Regions from separate parts of the Achromobacter spanius genome, predicted to be linked through region 2. Evidence: riboswitches for the same ligand, from Rfam matches in the RefSeq annotation. Region 2 holds a riboswitch; the other holds the start of a gene.
What was found. A riboswitch is a leader RNA that binds a small molecule or an ion and turns the genes downstream of it on or off. The one in region 2 is predicted to bind thiamine pyrophosphate.
Positions count from the first base shown of each region.

Region 1 (8,500 bases), 3.1 Mb from region 2:
CTTCATCAACAGGCGGCTGCGCACGGCGGGCGCCATCTGGCCCCACTCGCCTTCAAATGCCTGACGGGCGGCCTGCACCGCGCGGTCGACATCCGCCTCGCCCGAGCGGGCGATCGACTCGAAGGGCTTGCCATCGGACGGGTTCAGGACGGGGATGGTTTCACCGGTGGCAGCGGCCACCCATTGGTTGGCGATAAAGTTCTTCTGAGTCACGATGTGCGGAGTAAAGTAGCGGCCGAACGGCCTGTGATGCGCGTCAAGCGCGGGCGATGTCAGTGATGCAATGTGCGGATGGCAAACGTCTGATCGAAAATTAAGGGAGCCCCCCTAACTTGTCAATTGAATTGACAGCTTTCTTCCTAAGCTTCGGGATATTTAGCTTGGAATTCGGGTAATCCCTGATTTATCAATCCATTGCCTTGACACCAGCGGCCCACGATTTTTGTCATGGCGACTGACAAACTTCGAATGTCTTCAACCTATTCAGGAACGCGCCAATGAGCAATGTGCGTGACCCCCAACTGGATTCACTGCTGGAATCCGCCTCGCGCCCCCGTCCCGAACTGGATGTGCTGGCGGACGTGGCGTCGGGCTTGGGCTATGTGCGCGCCGAGCGCTTTGCCGAGCGCGTCTATGAAAGCCTGTTCTATGCCATTGCCACTGGCAAGATCGCCCCTGGCAACAAGCTGCCCACTGAATTGGAACTGGCCGCGCTGTTCGAGGTGTCCCGCCCGGTGGTCCGGCAGGCGCTGGACCGCTTGCGCGAAGACCAGTTGGTGGATTCCATCCGAGGCTCGGGCACCTACGTGCGCGCCAAGCCCGACCTGATGGGCGGCATGCCCGCCGTCGACCCGGCACGCCGCGTCGGCCACATTCTGGAAGGGCTGGAACTGCGCATGGTGATCGAACCCGAATGCGCCTACCTGGCCGCCCTGCGCCGCAGCAACGACGACCTGCGCGAGATGGACCGCATGCTGACCGGCTACGAAGAAGCCGACGCCTCCGGCGCCATCGCCCACCATTACGACTACGGCTTTCACCGCGCCATCGCCACCGCCACCAGCAACCAGCGCTTCGTGCAGGTGTTGAAGTCGCTGGAATACGACGTCAGCCACGCCGTCAACGTCATGCGCCACCTGGTACACAGCGAACCCTGGAAACGCACCCGCGCCGCCATCGACGAACACCGCCACATCTACCGCCTGATCCAGGAACAAGACGCCGACGGCGCCCGCAACGTCATGCGGGCGCATATAGAAAAAGCGAAGAGCCGGATGCTGAACAGCGGCTCGGAGCGTTGATCAGGGTGAAGTATGCCGAAGCTTAAGCAAGGAACGATTGTTCCCACTCAGGAAGAGGACGAAGCCATCAATCGTGGCATCGCCGCAGACGTGGACACCTGTGAACTCAGCGCGACCGACGTCAAGCAGATGAAGAAACTAGGGCCCCCTAAGGCTAACGTGCCGCAAGAGGAGCCCCACATCCCCCATTGAGCAGCCAGCAGAAGAACGCAGCATCAGCAGGTATCATCTGGCCTTCTCCATGGCGCTCGCCAACCACGCCACGGATGAGTAGCCAAATGCGTATCCAACTGCGTAGCTAGATCGGTTTTTTGGAAGGCAGCACCCCTGAGAACCGCATAAACAAACGGTCTACGAAAGATATGAAACTCGCCACCTGGAACGTGAACTCCTTGAACGTACGCCTGCAGCAGGTGCTGGATTGGCTGGCGGCCAATCCGGTTGACGTGCTGTGCATCCAGGAACTGAAGCTGACGGACGACAAGTTTCCCGAGGCGGCTTTCAAGGAAGCCGGCTACCACGCCGTCTGGGCGGGCCAGAAGACCTATAACGGCGTGGCGATCGTGTCGCGTGTGCCGGGCACGACGATGGTGCGCAACATTCCCGGCTACGAAGACCCGCAGCAGCGCGTGCTGGCGCTGACGTTTCCCAGCCCGGAAGGCGATGTCCGCGTGGTTTGCGCGTATTGCCCCAACGGGCAGGCCGTGGATTCGGACAAGTACGCGTACAAGCTGGCGTGGTTTGACGCCATGCGCAATTGGCTGGCCGACGAGATCAAGCAGTTTCCGCGTCTGGCCGTGCTGGGCGACTACAACGTTGCCCCCGCCGATGAAGACGTGCACAACCCCGAAAAGTGGGAAGGCCAGGTGCTGGTGTCCGAGCCCGAACGCGCCGCCTTGCGCGCCCTGCTCGACCTGGGCCTGACCGATTCCTTCCGCCTGTTCGAGCAGCCGGAGAAGTCGTTTTCGTGGTGGGACTACCGGCAATTCGCCTTCCGCCGCAACGCCGGCCTGCGGATCGACCACGTGCTGCTGTCCGCGCCGCTGGTCAAGCGCTGCGTGGCCTGCGTCATCGACAAGGAACCGCGCCGCAACGAGCAGCCTTCTGACCACGCGCCGGTCGTGGCCACGCTGGAATTCGTCTGAAAATAATTGCCTGGCGCCGTATTGCGCGGCGCTTTGAAGTTCAGGTATAGTTTTGCTCTTGCTTCATTGGGGCGGTAGCTCAGCTGGGAGAGCGTCGCGTTCGCAATGCGAAGGTCGGGAGTTCGATCCTCCTCCGCTCCACCAAACACCAGACGAAAAAGCCTTGGACACCACTACGTGTTCCAAGGCTTTTTTGTATTCGGGGCCTGTCCGTCAAGCCTCTTCAGACCGCGTCCCCCTCAGACCGCTCGCCCCTCAGACCGCATCCTTATCCAGCCGCCGCACCGCCGCGCTCAGCGTGGACAAATCAAACTCCTGCACCCCACGGCGTGCCAGGCGCATCAGCACCGTCACCACAACCGGCACAAACGCCGCCAGCAAAAACGATTCCAGCAAGAACGTGGGCTTGTCGCCCGGCGCCGGGAAAAAGAACAGCCCTACCACCAGCCCCGCCGCCGTTGCCGTGGTGGCAGTCACTCCGTCATGCTTGCGGCTGAACAGGCCGTAGAAAACCGGAAACGCCGCGGCCGAGCACAGCAGGTCGGCCAGCAGGAACAGATACAGCACGCTATAGCCTTGCGAAGCCACGATCATCACGGGAATCGCCAGCAGCAGCACGGCCCAGCGGGCCAGGCGCTTCATGTCGCCGCCATTGGCCTGCGGCATCAGCCGGCGCATGTCCACCGCCACGATGCTGGACACCGCGCTGATCGCCGTGTCGGCCGTGCTCATCACCAACGCCAGGCCCAGCGGGATCAAGGCAATCACGAACCAGGCCGGCGCGTGCGGCATGATGACGCTGAACAGCGCGATAGAGCTATCGCCCTGCGGCGCCAGGCCCACGAACGCCAGGCCGAACAGGCCCATCAGAAAGATGAAGGGTGCGGCCAGCAGGCCGCCCAGCAGAAAACCATTGCGCATCGACCGCGCATCTTTCGCGGCGTAGATGCGCTGCCAGTTGCCCTGGTGGAAGATGCCGGTCAACAGGATCGCCACGAAGAACGTCAGGCCCGCCTTCACGCCCACGGGGTCCGTCAGGTCCAGCAATTGGGGCGCGCGGGCTTGCAGCGCTTCGATGGTGGGCAGCGCGCCGCCCGCCGCCTGCCAGCCCACCACGCACAGGATCACCAGCAAGGGCAGAATCACCATCATCTGCACCTGGTCGGTGAAGATCGACGAACGCAGCCCGCCATAGGTGGTGTAAAGCAGCGTCGTGCCCATCACGATGGCGGCGGTGGTCCACAGCGGCACGGGCGCCAGCATTGTGACCAGCTTGGCAATCGCCGTGACCTCGGCCGACAAGGCTATGAACAGATAGAACAGCATGATGAAAAGCGCCAGCCCGTACATCGGGCGACCGTAACGCGCCATCAGGAATTCAGTCAGGGTATGGCCATGCGGAATCAGTTCACGCATGCGCCGCCCCAGCGGAATCATTACCAGGCGTGGAGACATGGACCCCAGCGCATAGCCGATCACCGCCGCCAGTCCGCCCCAGGTGGCGGCCTGCGCGGGTGAGAACAGGATCCACGCGCCCAGCGTAGACGCCATCAGCGTCAGGATGGTGCCGAACGCACCCTGGCTGTTGCGGGCCACGATGTAGTCTTCCAGCGTGCCGCGCTTGCGACGGGTATAGAGCACGCTGGCGACGGCGAAGCCGCCTGAAAACAGCAGCAGCCACAACAAGGCGGTGGTTTGGGTCAGCATGAAAAACAGTCCTCCCTGGCCCGGCCGATAGCCGGACGCACAACGCGGCGGCCCGTGAGGAACAGGGGCCGCTGATGGATGAAAGTCTAGGGAGGGCACACGAACCGTGCGATGTCCTTCCCTTCGCCGGCATTACCCGGATCAGGTTCAAAGGGTTACCGCATGACGCGGAATCTCAGCCCAAACGGGCTCCCCCAGGAATTGCCGCAAGATTAGGGTCGCGGCGAGCCAATGTCAACGCATGGATTTATGCTAAGTTCGCCCGCTTGCGGCACCTGTTTGCATGCGTGCCAGAGAACCGACGAGCCGACCATGTCCATTGCCCCTTCCGCCCCTGCCCTGAACGAACAACTGGTGATTGTCACGGGCGGCGCCCGCGGACTGGGCGCGCACATCACGCGGGCCTTTCTGCGGGAAGGCGCGCGCGTGGTGATCAATTACCTGAACAGCGCGGATGCCGCCCAGGCGCTGGCGGCCGCCGCGCCCGACCGGGCGTTGGCGGTGCAGGCCGACGTGCGCGATGCCGTTGCCGTGGCCGCCATGGTCGCGCAGGCGCAAAGCCATTTCGGCATGCCGGTGAGCACGGTGGTCAACAATGCGCTGCCCGCCTTTCAGTTCAATGGCGATGCCCGCCCCCACGCCGACACGCTGACCTGGGACCACCTGAACCAGCAGATCGAAGGCTGCGTGCGCGGCGCGCTGAACACCACGCAGGCCGCGCTGCCCGGCATGCGCGGCGCGGGCGTGGGCCGCATCATCAACATTGGCACCAACCTGGTCCAGAACCCGGTGGTGCCCTATCACGACTACACCGCCGCCAAGGCCGCGCTGCTGTCATTCACGCGCACGCTGTCGCAGGACCTGGGCCCCGATGGCATCACGGTCAACATGGTGTCGGGCGGCTTGCTGCGCACCACCGACGCATCGGCCGCCACGCCCGAAGCGGTGTTCGACCTGATTGCGGCCAGCACGCCTTTGCGCACCGTCACCACGCCCGAACAGTTCGCCGATGCGGTGCTGTTCTTCGCCTGCCCGTGGTCGCGCAGCGTCACCGGCCAGAACCTGGTCGTGGACGGCGGACTCGTCAAGAATTGACCGCCATGCTGCACCTGAACCTGTTCATCTTCGGCTGCGGCCACCACCGCGCCGCGTGGCGCCACCCGGATTCGGCCGCCGAACGCCTGGGCGACATCCGCTATTACGAAGCGCTTGCGCAAACGGCCGAACGCGGCAAGCTGGACGCCATTTTCTTTGCCGACGGCCAGTCCACCGACAACATCGGCGACGGGCCGCGCTGGTATCTGGAGCCGCTGACCACCATGGCCGCGATTGCGCGCGCCACCACCCACATCGGCTTGATCAGCACGGTGTCCAGCACCTTCTTCACGCCCTTTCACGCGGCGCGCATGGTGGCGTCGCTGGACCATATTTCGGGCGGTCGCATGGGCTGGAACGTGGTCACGTCGATGTTCGACGCCGAAGCGCGCAACCACGGCTTTGAAGCCATGCCCGGTCACGACTGGCGTTACGCGCGCGCCGAAGAGTTCGTCGACGTGGCCTTGCGCTTGTTCGATTCCTGGCAAGACGACGCCTTGGCCATCGACCGCGACGGCGTCTATGGCGTGCCCGACCGCATCCGGCCCATCCACCACCATGGCGATCACTTCCTGGTTGACGGCCCCTTGACCGTGCCGCGCCCGCCGCAGGGGCATCCCGTGCTGTTCCAGGCCGGCGCATCGGACCAGGGGCGCGACTTGGCCGCCCGCCGCGCCGAGGCAATCTACGCCGTGGCCTACGACCTGCCGGCCGCGCAAGCCTATTACCGCGACATCAAACAGCGCGTGCGCGCGGCGGGACGCAGCGCTTCCGTGCCTATCATGCCCGGCCTGGTTACCTATGTGGGGTCGACCGACGCCGAGGCACGCGCCAAGCAGCGCAAGCTGGATGAGCTGCTGCCCAGCGATGCCTCGCTGCGTCAATTGGGCAGTTTTGTGCTGCAGGATTGCACCGCCTGGGAACTGGACGCGCCCGTGCCGGCCCTGCCGCCCTTGCATGAATTCAAGGGACCGAAGGGACGCTACGCCACGATTCTGCGCATTATCGAAACCGAACAACCCACCGTGCGCCAATTGCTGGGGCGCCTGGCGGCGGGCGGCGGCCACTGCACCATGGTGGGCACGCCGACGCATATTGCCGACCAGATGGAGCACTGGTTCAGGAATGAAGGCGCCGACGGGTTCAACCTGATGCCGCCGTCATTGCCGGACGGGATCGACGATTTCGTGGAACATGTCATTCCGGTATTGCAACGGCGCGGCCTGTTCCGCACGGAATACGAACACCGCACCTTGCGTGGGCATCTGGGGTTGAGCAGGCCGGAAACTCGCGGCGCGGCCAGTTAGTTCGACATCAACGGCGCGGGGTCGACACGCTTGACATGCTTGCCAACAGGCGTTGGCACGCGCGGCAGCGCCGTGGCCGCGCGCTCACGCGCGTGGCGTGCGGTTCGGTGGGTGGCGATCCAGTCATAGAACACAACCCCTGGGTGGCGCAACAACACGGCGGCAATACCGACCGCCACAACAACAGCAATAACCAGGGTCAGCCAGAACATCTGACGACCTCCTTGAAGACATCGCGGTATGAAACCGGCAGAAAAATCGCGCTGGAAACACTCACAACCCAGCGCATGCGGGAGAAAATTTACTCCACAATTGCCGCGAAATACGCGATCACGGAATGGAAAACACTGTTCCGTAACGCCGAGAAACAGGTCATGGAATGTGGCAGGCGCACAGCGCCTGCATTAGCCCACCCACATTACGCTGCCTCTGTTACACCGCCGCGATGACGTCACCCACTTAGCCACCCGCGTGCTAGCTCACGATTTCCAGCACGCCATTGATGACGAACTGGACGCCCATGCACACCAGCAGAAAGCCCATCACGCGCGAGATGGCTTCGACGCCGCTCTGCCCGATCACCGCCACGATGCGGCCCGCCGAACGCAGGCATACCCAGAACAGCACGCCCAGCAGGACGAAGACGATCACGGGTGTCACCGCAACCACCCATTCCGGATACTGCGGCGTGATGGCGCCGTCCACCGACGCCGCGCCGCTGATGATCATGGCGATGGTGCCCGGGCCCGCCGTGCCGGGCAGCGCCAGCGGCACGAATGCAATGTTCGGCACGTCGCGCTGCTGGGCATCGGCCGCCGCTTCCACGGCCAGTGTGCGAGGCTCGGCCGGCGGAAACAGCATGCTGAAACCGATGCTGACCACGATCAGCCCGCCGGCGATGCGCAAGCCCGGAATCGAGATGCCGAACGTGTGCATGATCCACGCGCCGGCGTAGTAGGTCACCACCATGACGCCCACCACGTAGAACGCCGCCTGCGTGACCTGGCGTTCGCGCTCCTTGTAGGGAATCTTCCCACCCAGGGACAGCAGCAGCGTCATGGAGGTCAGCGGATTGGCCAATGGCAGCATCAACGCCAGGCCAAGGCTGATCAGCTTGCCCAGTTCAATCAGGTCATCAATCATGGGACTCCCGGAAAAAGAAACACGGGCCGCACGACGGCCGGCTTACCGCGTTCAATGGTGCAATCGTGACACGCACTCTACCTTACACAGGCCCAGTCCTGCACCGGACCATCAGCATCACGCTCTGTGATTATCAACATCCATTAAACTTATGCAATTACGGATGGGGGCGGCGCTGCCTAGCATAGCTGGCTGTTACGGGCGGCTGACAAAGACGCTATCGTGCCCCCGCCAGCAGCGCCCCACGCCGCGCATTCATTTTGTGACCCGGAGTTTTCCCTTGAGCGACCTCTTTCATTTCAGCCGCGGCACCGCCCCGCTGCTGATCTCCATTCCCCATCTTGGCAGCCAGATTCCCGATGCGCAGCGCGCGCAGATGACGCCGCTGGGCCTGCAGTCCGGCGACACCGACTGGCACCTGGATACGCTGTACCAATTTGCCCAGGCGCTGGGCGCGTCCGTGATCGGCGCGCGCTATTCGCGCTATGTGGTGGACCTGAACCGCCCGCCCAACGACGAAAGCCTGTACCCCGGCCAGACCAAGACGGGCCTCTGCCCCACCCAGACCTTCCGTGGCGATGCGCTCTACCAGGACGACGCCGTGCTGACCGACGCCGAACGCGCGCAGCGCCTGCAGACCTATTGGGAGCCGTACCACGCGCAACTGCGCAGCGAAATCGACCGCATCAAGGCCGAGCACGGCACCGTGCTGCTGTGGGAAGCGCATTCCATCGCCAGCGTGTTGCCGCGCCTGTTCGACGGCAAGCTGCCCGACCTGAACATCGGCACGTCCGACGGCGCG
Region 1 covers NZ_CP034689.1:2,529,354-2,537,853, reverse strand. Annotated here, with positions in the region: gene ELS24_RS11820 (aldehyde dehydrogenase family protein) at 1-216, opposite strand, end outside; gene ELS24_RS11815 (FadR/GntR family transcriptional regulator) at 498-1,301, shown strand; gene xth (exodeoxyribonuclease III) at 1,664-2,446, shown strand; tRNA gene ELS24_RS11800 (tRNA-Ala) at 2,515-2,590, shown strand; gene ELS24_RS11795 (sodium:solute symporter family protein) at 2,702-4,153, opposite strand; TPP riboswitch at 4,255-4,359, opposite strand; gene ELS24_RS11790 (3-oxoacyl-ACP reductase) at 4,466-5,248, shown strand; gene ELS24_RS11785 (LLM class flavin-dependent oxidoreductase) at 5,254-6,555, shown strand; gene ELS24_RS11780 (hypothetical protein) at 6,552-6,767, opposite strand; gene ELS24_RS11775 (MarC family NAAT transporter) at 7,030-7,698, opposite strand; gene hutG (N-formylglutamate deformylase) at 7,979-8,500, shown strand, end outside.
Region 1: it holds a riboswitch for thiamine pyrophosphate, as region 2 does, so the genes downstream of both, ELS24_RS11795 (sodium:solute symporter family protein) here and ELS24_RS27785 (long-chain fatty acid--CoA ligase) in region 2, are expected to answer to the same signal.

Region 2 (8,500 bases):
GCCGATGGCGCTGATGCGGGTGACGCCCGCCGCGCCCAGTTGATCGGCCAGGCGGTAGAGCTCTTCGGGCGTGGCTGCCACGCCCGCTGTTTGCAGATAGCGGCTATGCGCGGCCACCAACGGCGCCACGTCATCCAGCGTGTCGACGCCGGCCACCACGATGCTGCGTTGCAGAGCCGTGGGCGCAAGCGGCGCGGCGGCATCGGTGTACGAGACGCTCCATGCCGCGTCGGGCTCGCCGATCAGCGCGTCGGCCCCACCATCCGGCAACTGCCATTCGATGGTCTGCCGCCACTTCGCCACCGCGGCGGATTCCGCCAGGTCCAGCGCGCGGCGCGGAAAGCGGCGTTGCAGATTGGCCAGTTCGCCCGCCAGATAGCCGGCAAAGTCGCGCGGCGATACCGGGCCGCCGCGCTGCACGTAGAAAACCTGGGGCGAGTAACAGCCCTGCTGGTCGTAGCGCATCACATCCCAGGCCGCGCGACGAGCCAGGGCGGGGCCCTTCTGCGCGTCCAGCGCCGCCGCGCTGACCACGCCAAAGCCCAGCTTGTGGCCATGCGCCAGAAAGCGCGTAGTGACGGGCAGGCGTTGCTGAATGGCGTGCAGCGCGTCGTTGCCGCCGTAAGCCACCACCGTATCCGCCTGCGCGTAGAGCGCGGCGGCATCGTCGTCCCCCGCGCCGCGCCACCACACCACGGCCAGGCAATCGGCAAGCGGCGGATGCACTTCCGCCAGCAGGCGCGCGAACCAGCCGGCAAACAGCGGCTCGGCGCTGGGCAGCTTGCCGATATTGCCCGCCTTCACCAGCAGCCCGCAGATCAGGCTCCACAACGCCAGCGCGGGCACGTTGCCCGCCCAGCTATGCACCAGCAACTGCGGGCCATGGGCGCGCACCGCGCCGCCTTTCGGCGCGGGCTGAAAGCCGTCCAGCACCTTGGGGTTGGCGAAGTCCTCGGCCACAAAGCGGTGCAGTTGCGGCGCGCGAAACGTCTTGAAAAAGCCGGTGAGGCCCAGCCGCACCATCTGCGCGTCGTAGCCGCTGACGATCGGCAGCAGCGCGTCGGCTTGTTGCCGGTATGGGTCGTTGGGATCCAGCAGGCGAGCGATGGCGCGGTCGATGACGTTGATGATTTCCGACACCGTCATCGTCTTCAGATGCTGGGCGCTGGCCTCTTTGACGCGCTGCGCCAGCGCCCGCATCTGCGGGGCGGTCAGCACCGGCACGGCCACGTCGACGCGCTGGCCATCCTGCTCGAAGGGCAGCGTCTGCCATTGGACATCGGCCGAAGCCAGCCCCGGCAGATAGCCCGCGTCGATCCGTTGCGCGTTCATGGCCGCGTGGACTGAATGAATTCTTCGACCGCCAGCGAGCAACCCTTGGCCTGCGCGCCCTCGGCGCGGCCCAGCAGCAAAAAGCCGCCGTCGGCGGGTTCGCCCACGTCTTCGGTAAGGATGGTGCTGACCGAATTGAAGTTGCCCAGGTCGCAATGCGCCAGAATGCCGCGTTCGCCGGCCGGCACCGTGCGCCCCGTGACAGGGTCCACCAGGCGCGAACGGATCCAGTGCGGCCCCGATTTCACGGAAGGGACCATGGCGTTGCCGTCGTCATAGAACTGCGTGCTGAGTTCCGTCATGCCGTACATGTTGATGCACAGCGCGCGCGGCACGCCCAGCAGGTCCGATAGTTCGGCATAGAACGTGTCCAGCGGCAATTCGCGCGATTGGCCCTTGTAGCCGCCGGTGTCCAGAATGCGGCTGCCCGGCGGCAGGCGGAACGTTCGGCCTGCCTTGCGCAGCGCGTCGATCACATGCACGAAGCTGAAGCTGGCGCCCAGCAGGGCGTAGGGCTCGCCATCGCGCTCGGCGGCTTCCAGGCGGCGCCACAAGCCATCAAGATCGATGCCCTGGGGCGACATGAAATAGCGGCTGTCGTCGCTGCCAAACGCGGTCTTGGCCAGCGCCAGGTAATGCGCCAGCGACGAATTGGGCATGGCGACTTCGTCCGGGAACAGAATGCCCATCGGCAAGCGCGGCGTGCCCCGCATGACGCGGGCGGCGAAGTTGCGCGTCATGGACAGGTCGTAGACGTCCAGGTGCGGGTGGAAGTGGCGCCCGCGCATGTCGGCGCGCGTGGTGCCGCTGGTCATGAAGACGCGCTCGTCGGGGCGGGCGGGTTCACAGCGCAGTTCCATCGCCTTGAAGGCGTCGATGGGCACGGCGGGAATGTCGCTCCAGGTCTTCACATTGCGCACCGTCGCGCCCCGGCGCTGGCAGAACGCGCGGTAGGGGGCGTTGGCGCCGTACTGATACGCAAACAGCCGCAGCGCAAGCTGATCAAACTGCGCGTCGGTGCAGCCGTCCTGGGCAATGAATTCAAGGAGTTCCGCGACGGGCGGGGCGGCGTTGTTCATGGGCGTTCGTTGATTCCAATACAGGGAAGCTCCGAAGCCCGCCCGCACAAGCGGCGCAAAGGCGCGGCAGGGCGAATGCTCTTCTTACGCCGGCATGAACCGGGTCAAGTTCGCGGGTTTGATTCTCAGCACTGGCGTGCACCCCGGAGCAGAGGCAATGTTAACCCGCAATGCGGGGGAAGTTTCGGGCCTGCCAGCTACCGAGGTCGCCCAGCGTCAATCCACTTCTGCGTCATGCCTCTAGCCAGGTTATAGCGGGCGCAGTTGTATTGCTCGAGGTGGTCCAGTTCAGTGTTCGCGATGGTGCGCAATGCCTCGACGTCGTCGGGCTCTACCGACACCTCCGACAATGTGTCCGCCAGCGTTCGGCGATAGAAGACGACGAACTGCATGATCTCATTGAGGCTCTGTCGATACCGGGCGCGAAGCGGGTCGGGGACGGATAGGGAGGCGCGCAATACGCTGTACTTCTGGATGGATCGACGATAGATGAACTCAAACAACTCCACCGCTGCGGCGACGTTGCGCTGTTCATAGACGCCAAGCATGGCCATGGCGTAGTCCGTGCGCTCCACATCCAGGAAAGACAGGGGGGCGCAGTTATGCAGCAAGAGCGGCATGTTGGCGCTCAGGCGACTTGTGCGCTTGTTGCCGTCCGCGAAGGGCTGTAGATAAGCCACATTGACCCAAAGGAAGAATGCCGCTTCAACCGGATTGTGAATGTGGCGAGCCTTGTCGACGATGGCATTCAGTGACTCTTCCAGGAACGTGGGGATGTTGTTTGGTGAGTAGACAGAGCCATCTATATTCACCAGACGTCGACGGAAGCGGCCTATGTCGCGTGAGTCTCGTAATAGATCCCTCATTAACTTGGCCTGCAGGTCGACGATGACCGGCACGGTGATGCCTTCGGTAGGCACCGCGTCGACCAGGAACTCGATGGCGTTCTTGTGGTTCAGCAACATCAGGGTGTCTTCGTCGAGGGGGTCGGCTTGCTCGCCAAGCTCGAAGAGTTCCTTGGTGTCCAGCAAGCTCTTGTTGTTGCCCTCCAGGCGCGACGATGACCAGGACAAGTCGATAAGCAATTGCTCCAGCACCTCGCGGGCGTACGTTCCCGCGGGTTGCTGATCTTGGCTACGGCCTGCGTTGTACAAGTCCGTGGCGAGCGTCGGTGGCAGCAGGCTGGACTGATTCGGAACGTAGTTAGCGACGAAGCTGCTTTCGTAGCCCACCGGGTGGCGGGTTCCCAAAGGTGCACGCAGCGCTTCAATCAATGGCAAGGCCGCTGGCGACCACTGCAGCCGGCCAGTGGGTGGCGGCGCGCTTGCGGGTGTTGCGGGTGTGGGCAACACGGCCAGGGCAGACTTGGCCGCTTCGGTGGCCATGTAGCGGGTGGCTCGGCCTGCACCCAGCTTTTCCAGAAAGCCGGTGGCGACCAAATCCCGCAAAATCCGGTTGATGGTGGGCCGGGAAACTTGAAGGATTTGCTCTAGTGCTCCAGGTTCTATGGGCCGCTTGGCGGCCAGTATCTGGCGCAGCATGGCTTCATGCCGGGGTGACAGGCTGGCAAGGGTAGGCGGGGTCATCAGGGGCGGGACCTTGTCGATAGCGCGGCGGGCTAATCTTGTCTCAGTGACAAGATTAAGGCTCAAATCTTATCATCTGACAAGATTTCGATAAGATTACGATAAGGTTAGGATTCGATGATAAGAAAGGCGTCGTAAGAAAGAAGGGCAGCGCCAAACGCAAAAAGCCCCGCCAAGGCGGGGCTCAATGCTTGAATTTTTGGTGGCCTGGGGCGGAATCGAACCACCGACACAAGGATTTTCAATCCTCTGCTCTACCGACTGAGCTACCAGGCCAACACGTACACCGGTGCAAAAAGCCCAGCGCGGCGGCTGGGCTTTTTTGAGATCTTGATATTGCTACCGCAACCCCAATAATTCTTTTGGTGGCCTGGGGCGGAATCGAACCACCGACACAAGGATTTTCAATCCTCTGCTCTACCGACTGAGCTACCAGGCCAACGAAGTCCGCAACTATACACAATTTTTTTGGGCCACGCCAGCAAGGCGGGGCCAGATCGCCAACTATTTTTCCTCCCCGGTTCCCGCCCCGACTGTTGGGTGAATGGCACGGAAAGGTGCGACGCAGGGTCGCGGCTGGGGGCGGAACTGCGCTGGGGATAACCCGCAGGGGTATAATCTTTCAGTTATTTCGTGGCAGTCTTTTACGCATCCTCCATGTCGGTAGCTGTCCTTGCCTTCGGTCTGAACCACACGTCCGCGCCGGTTTCGGTTCGCGAGCGCGTGTCCATGCCCGTCGATCTGGTCAAGCCCGCGCTGGAAGGCCTGCGTTCGGCATTCGGCGGTTCCGTCCGCGAAGCCGCCATCCTGTCCACCTGTAACCGCACCGAGATCTATTGCGCCGCTGACGGCCACGTTGCCGATCAATTGCCCGCCTGGCTGGCTGAACACAACCGCCTGGACGCCGGCACGCTGCGCCCGCACCTGTACCGCCATCACCAAGACGACGCCGTGCGTCACGCTTTCCGCGTGGCCAGCGGGCTGGATTCCATGGTGCTGGGTGAAACCCAGATCGTCGGCCAGATGAAAGACGCCGTGCGCGCCGCCGGCGAAGCCGGATCGCTGGGCACCTTGCTGCACCAGATGTTCCAGCGCACGTTCTCGGTGGCCAAGGAAGTGCGGTCGCAAACCGCCATCGGCGCGCAGTCGGTGTCCATGGCCGCCGCCGCCGTCCGCCTGGCCGAGCGCGTGTTCGGCAACCTGGACCAGGCCCGCACGCTGTTCATCGGCGCGGGCGAAATGATTGAACTGTGCGCCACCCACTTTGCCGCGCAACGCCCGCGCAGCATGGTCGTGGCCAACCGCACGGCCGAGCGCGCCGAAATCCTGGCCAACCGTTTTTCGGCCAGCACCATGAAGTTGGCCGACCTGACCGAGCGCCTGTCGGAATTCGACGTCATCGTGTCCTGTACGGCAAGCTCCCTGCCCATCCTCGGCTTGGGGATGGTGGAACGGGCCACGCGCCTGCGCCGCCACCGCCCCATGGTCATGATCGACCTGGCCGTGCCGCGCGACATCGAACCTGAAGTCGGCCGCCTGGACGACGTCTACCTGTACTCGGTGGATGACCTGGGCCGCCTGGTGCAGACCGGCACCGACGCGCGCCGCGCCGCCGTGGTGCAGGCCGAAGCCATTATCGAAACCCGCGTCCAGGGCTTCATGCACTGGATGCAGTCCCGCGAAGTGGTGCCCGTCATCCGCGACCTGCACCAGGCCGCCGAAGACGTCCGCGCCGCTGAACTCGAACGCGCGCGCCGCCTGCTGGCGCGCGGCGAATCGCCCGAAGCCGTGTTGGAACAACTGGCGCATGGGCTGACGCAAAAATACCTGCACGGCCCGCTGGCGGCCTTGAACCGCAGCGAAGGCGACGACCGCAAGCAACTGCTTGCCTGGATGCCGCGCCTGTTCCCCGGCCGCGACTCCCGCCGTTAGCGAATCTGCCCCACGTCCCGCCTCCTGGCGGGCGTTCGTCTTTGTGGGCGCCCGCTATTCCTGTTTTCTCTTTGGTCATTCCCCATGAAATCTTCCATGCGCAGCCGGCTGGAGCATCTGTGTAACCGCCTGATCGAGGTGGACGCGTTGCTCGCCCAACCGGAAACCGCGTCCGATATGGACCGTTTCCGCAAGCTCTCGCGCGAACGCGCCGAGCTGGAACCCGTGGTGGAGGCCTTCACCGCTTTCGCTCGCACCGAGGAAGACCTGGCGACCGCGCAGGAAATGCTGTCCGACCCGGACATGAAGGCCATGGCCGAAGACGAGATCAAGTCGGGCCGCGTCAAGCTGGAAAGCCTGGAAAGCGCGCTGCAATTGCTGCTGCTGCCGCGCGACCCCAATGACGGGCGCAGCGTGTTCCTGGAAATCCGCGCGGGCACGGGCGGCGACGAAAGCGCACTGTTCTCGGGCGACCTGCTGCGCATGTACACGCGCTACGCGGAAACGCGTGGTTGGCGCGTCGAGCTGATGTCGGAAAGCGCCTCGGAACTGGGCGGCTACAAGGAAGTAATCGCGCGCATTGACGGCGACGGCGCCTACGGCCGCTTGAAGTTCGAGTCCGGCGCGCACCGCGTGCAGCGCGTGCCCGCCACCGAAGCGCAGGGTCGCATCCACACGTCGGCCTGCACCGTGGCCGTCATGGCCGAAGCCGACGAGATGTCGGAAATCGTCATCAATGCCAATGACCTGCGCATCGATACGTTCCGTGCCAGCGGCGCGGGTGGCCAGCACATCAACAAGACCGATTCCGCCGTGCGCATCACGCACTTGCCCACGGGGCTGGTGGTGGAATGCCAGGACGACCGGTCCCAGCACCGCAACAAGGACAAGGCCATGCAGGTGCTGGCCGCGCGTCTGAAAGACAAGGAAACGCGCGAACGCCAAAGCAAGGAAGCCGCCGAGCGCAAAAGCCTGATCGGCACGGGCGACCGCTCCGAGCGCATCCGCACCTATAACTTCCCGCAGGGCCGCGTGACGGATCACCGCATCAACCTGACGCTGTACAAGTTGCAGCAGATCATGGAAGGCGACCTGGAAGAGCTGACCGGCGCGCTGATCGCCGAGCATCAGGCCGAGCAGTTGGCGGCGCTGGGCGACGACATCTAAGGCGGCGCCATGACGACGCCCCAGCTGAAAAGCCTGCTGCTGGACACGCGCCTGCCGCGCCTGGAAATTCGCATGCTGCTTGAACACGTGCTGCAAAAGCCGCGCGCCTGGCTGCTGGCGCACGACACCGACCCGCTGTCGCCCGATGTGGCGGCGGCGTTCGAGACCTTGCTGGCGCGCCGCCTGGCCGGTGAACCCATGGCGTATCTGCTGGGCCATCGTGAATTCATGGGCCACCGGTTTCGCGTCACGCCCGACGTGTTGATACCGCGCCCCGACACCGAAGTGCTGGTGGAAACCGCGCTGGAATGCGTGGCGGGTATCGCGGGGCCGGCCGTGCTGGACCTGGGCACGGGCAGCGGGGCCATCGCCATTTCGATCGCCCTGGCGCGCCGCGACGCGCGGGTGATGGCGTCTGACCTGAGTGCCGCCGCGCTGAAGGTGGCGGCGGCCAACGCCTGGGACTTGACCGCGTCGGTGCGTTTCGTGGAAGGCAGTTGGTTTGACGCCGTGCCCGCGGGCGAAGGCTTTGACCTGATCGTGTCCAATCCGCCCTATGTCGCCAATAACGACCCGCACCTGGACCAGGGCGACTTGCGCTTCGAACCGCGTGGCGCGCTGACCGATGGCGCGGGCGGGCTGGAAGACCTGGGCCGCATCGTGGCCGGCGCCGGCGCGCACCTGAAGCCGGGCGCGCAGCTATGGATGGAGCATGGCTGGGACCAGGCGCAGGCGGTACGCGGCTTGCTGGAGGACGCGGGCTTTGAATCGGTGCACAGCCGGCATGACCTGGCGGGCATTGAAAGAATTTCCGGCGGGCGCTGGCCGGCCGGGGGGCGTTGACCGTCCCGGTTGTTACAGATTTTCAGGGCGGGAAACCCGCGAAAAGCCCGCCCGGGGCGCCCGGCGCGGGGGGCAGGTATCCGCCCAGCTTTACGGGTATTTACGGCCGTTTTTTCCGCTGTACCTATAATTGGCGTATTCCGTTATGCCTGTCCAAGAGACCACCATGAGCGACGTTCAAGAATTCATCCGCGAAACCGTGACCCAGCACCCCGTCGTGCTGTTCATGAAGGGCACTGCCCAATTCCCGCAATGCGGCTTTTCCGGCAAGGCCATCCAGATCCTCAAGGGCTGTGGCGTGAAGAAGCTGGTTACCGTCAACGTGCTGGAAGACGACGAAGTCCGCCAGGGCATCAAGGAATTCTCCAGCTGGCCCACCATCCCCCAGCTTTACGTGGCGGGCGAATTCATCGGCGGCTCGGACATCATGAACGAAATGAATGAGTCCGGCGAACTGAAGACGCTGCTGGAGCAATCCGGCGCCACGGCTTAAGCCGCCCATGCGGCGACTTGTCATCGGCATCACGGGCGCCACCGGCGCGCTCTACGCGGTGCGCATGC
Region 2 covers NZ_CP034689.1:6,069,872-6,078,371, reverse strand. Annotated here, with positions in the region: gene ELS24_RS27790 (acyl-CoA reductase) at 1-1,332, opposite strand, end outside; gene ELS24_RS27785 (long-chain fatty acid--CoA ligase) at 1,329-2,411, opposite strand; TPP riboswitch at 2,476-2,567, opposite strand; gene ELS24_RS27780 (Fic family protein) at 2,609-3,997, opposite strand; tRNA gene ELS24_RS27775 (tRNA-Phe) at 4,198-4,273, opposite strand; tRNA gene ELS24_RS27770 (tRNA-Phe) at 4,361-4,436, opposite strand; gene hemA (glutamyl-tRNA reductase) at 4,655-5,929, shown strand; gene prfA (peptide chain release factor 1) at 6,014-7,096, shown strand; gene prmC (peptide chain release factor N(5)-glutamine methyltransferase) at 7,106-7,939, shown strand; gene grxD (Grx4 family monothiol glutaredoxin) at 8,106-8,432, shown strand; gene ELS24_RS27745 (UbiX family flavin prenyltransferase) at 8,440-8,500, shown strand, end outside.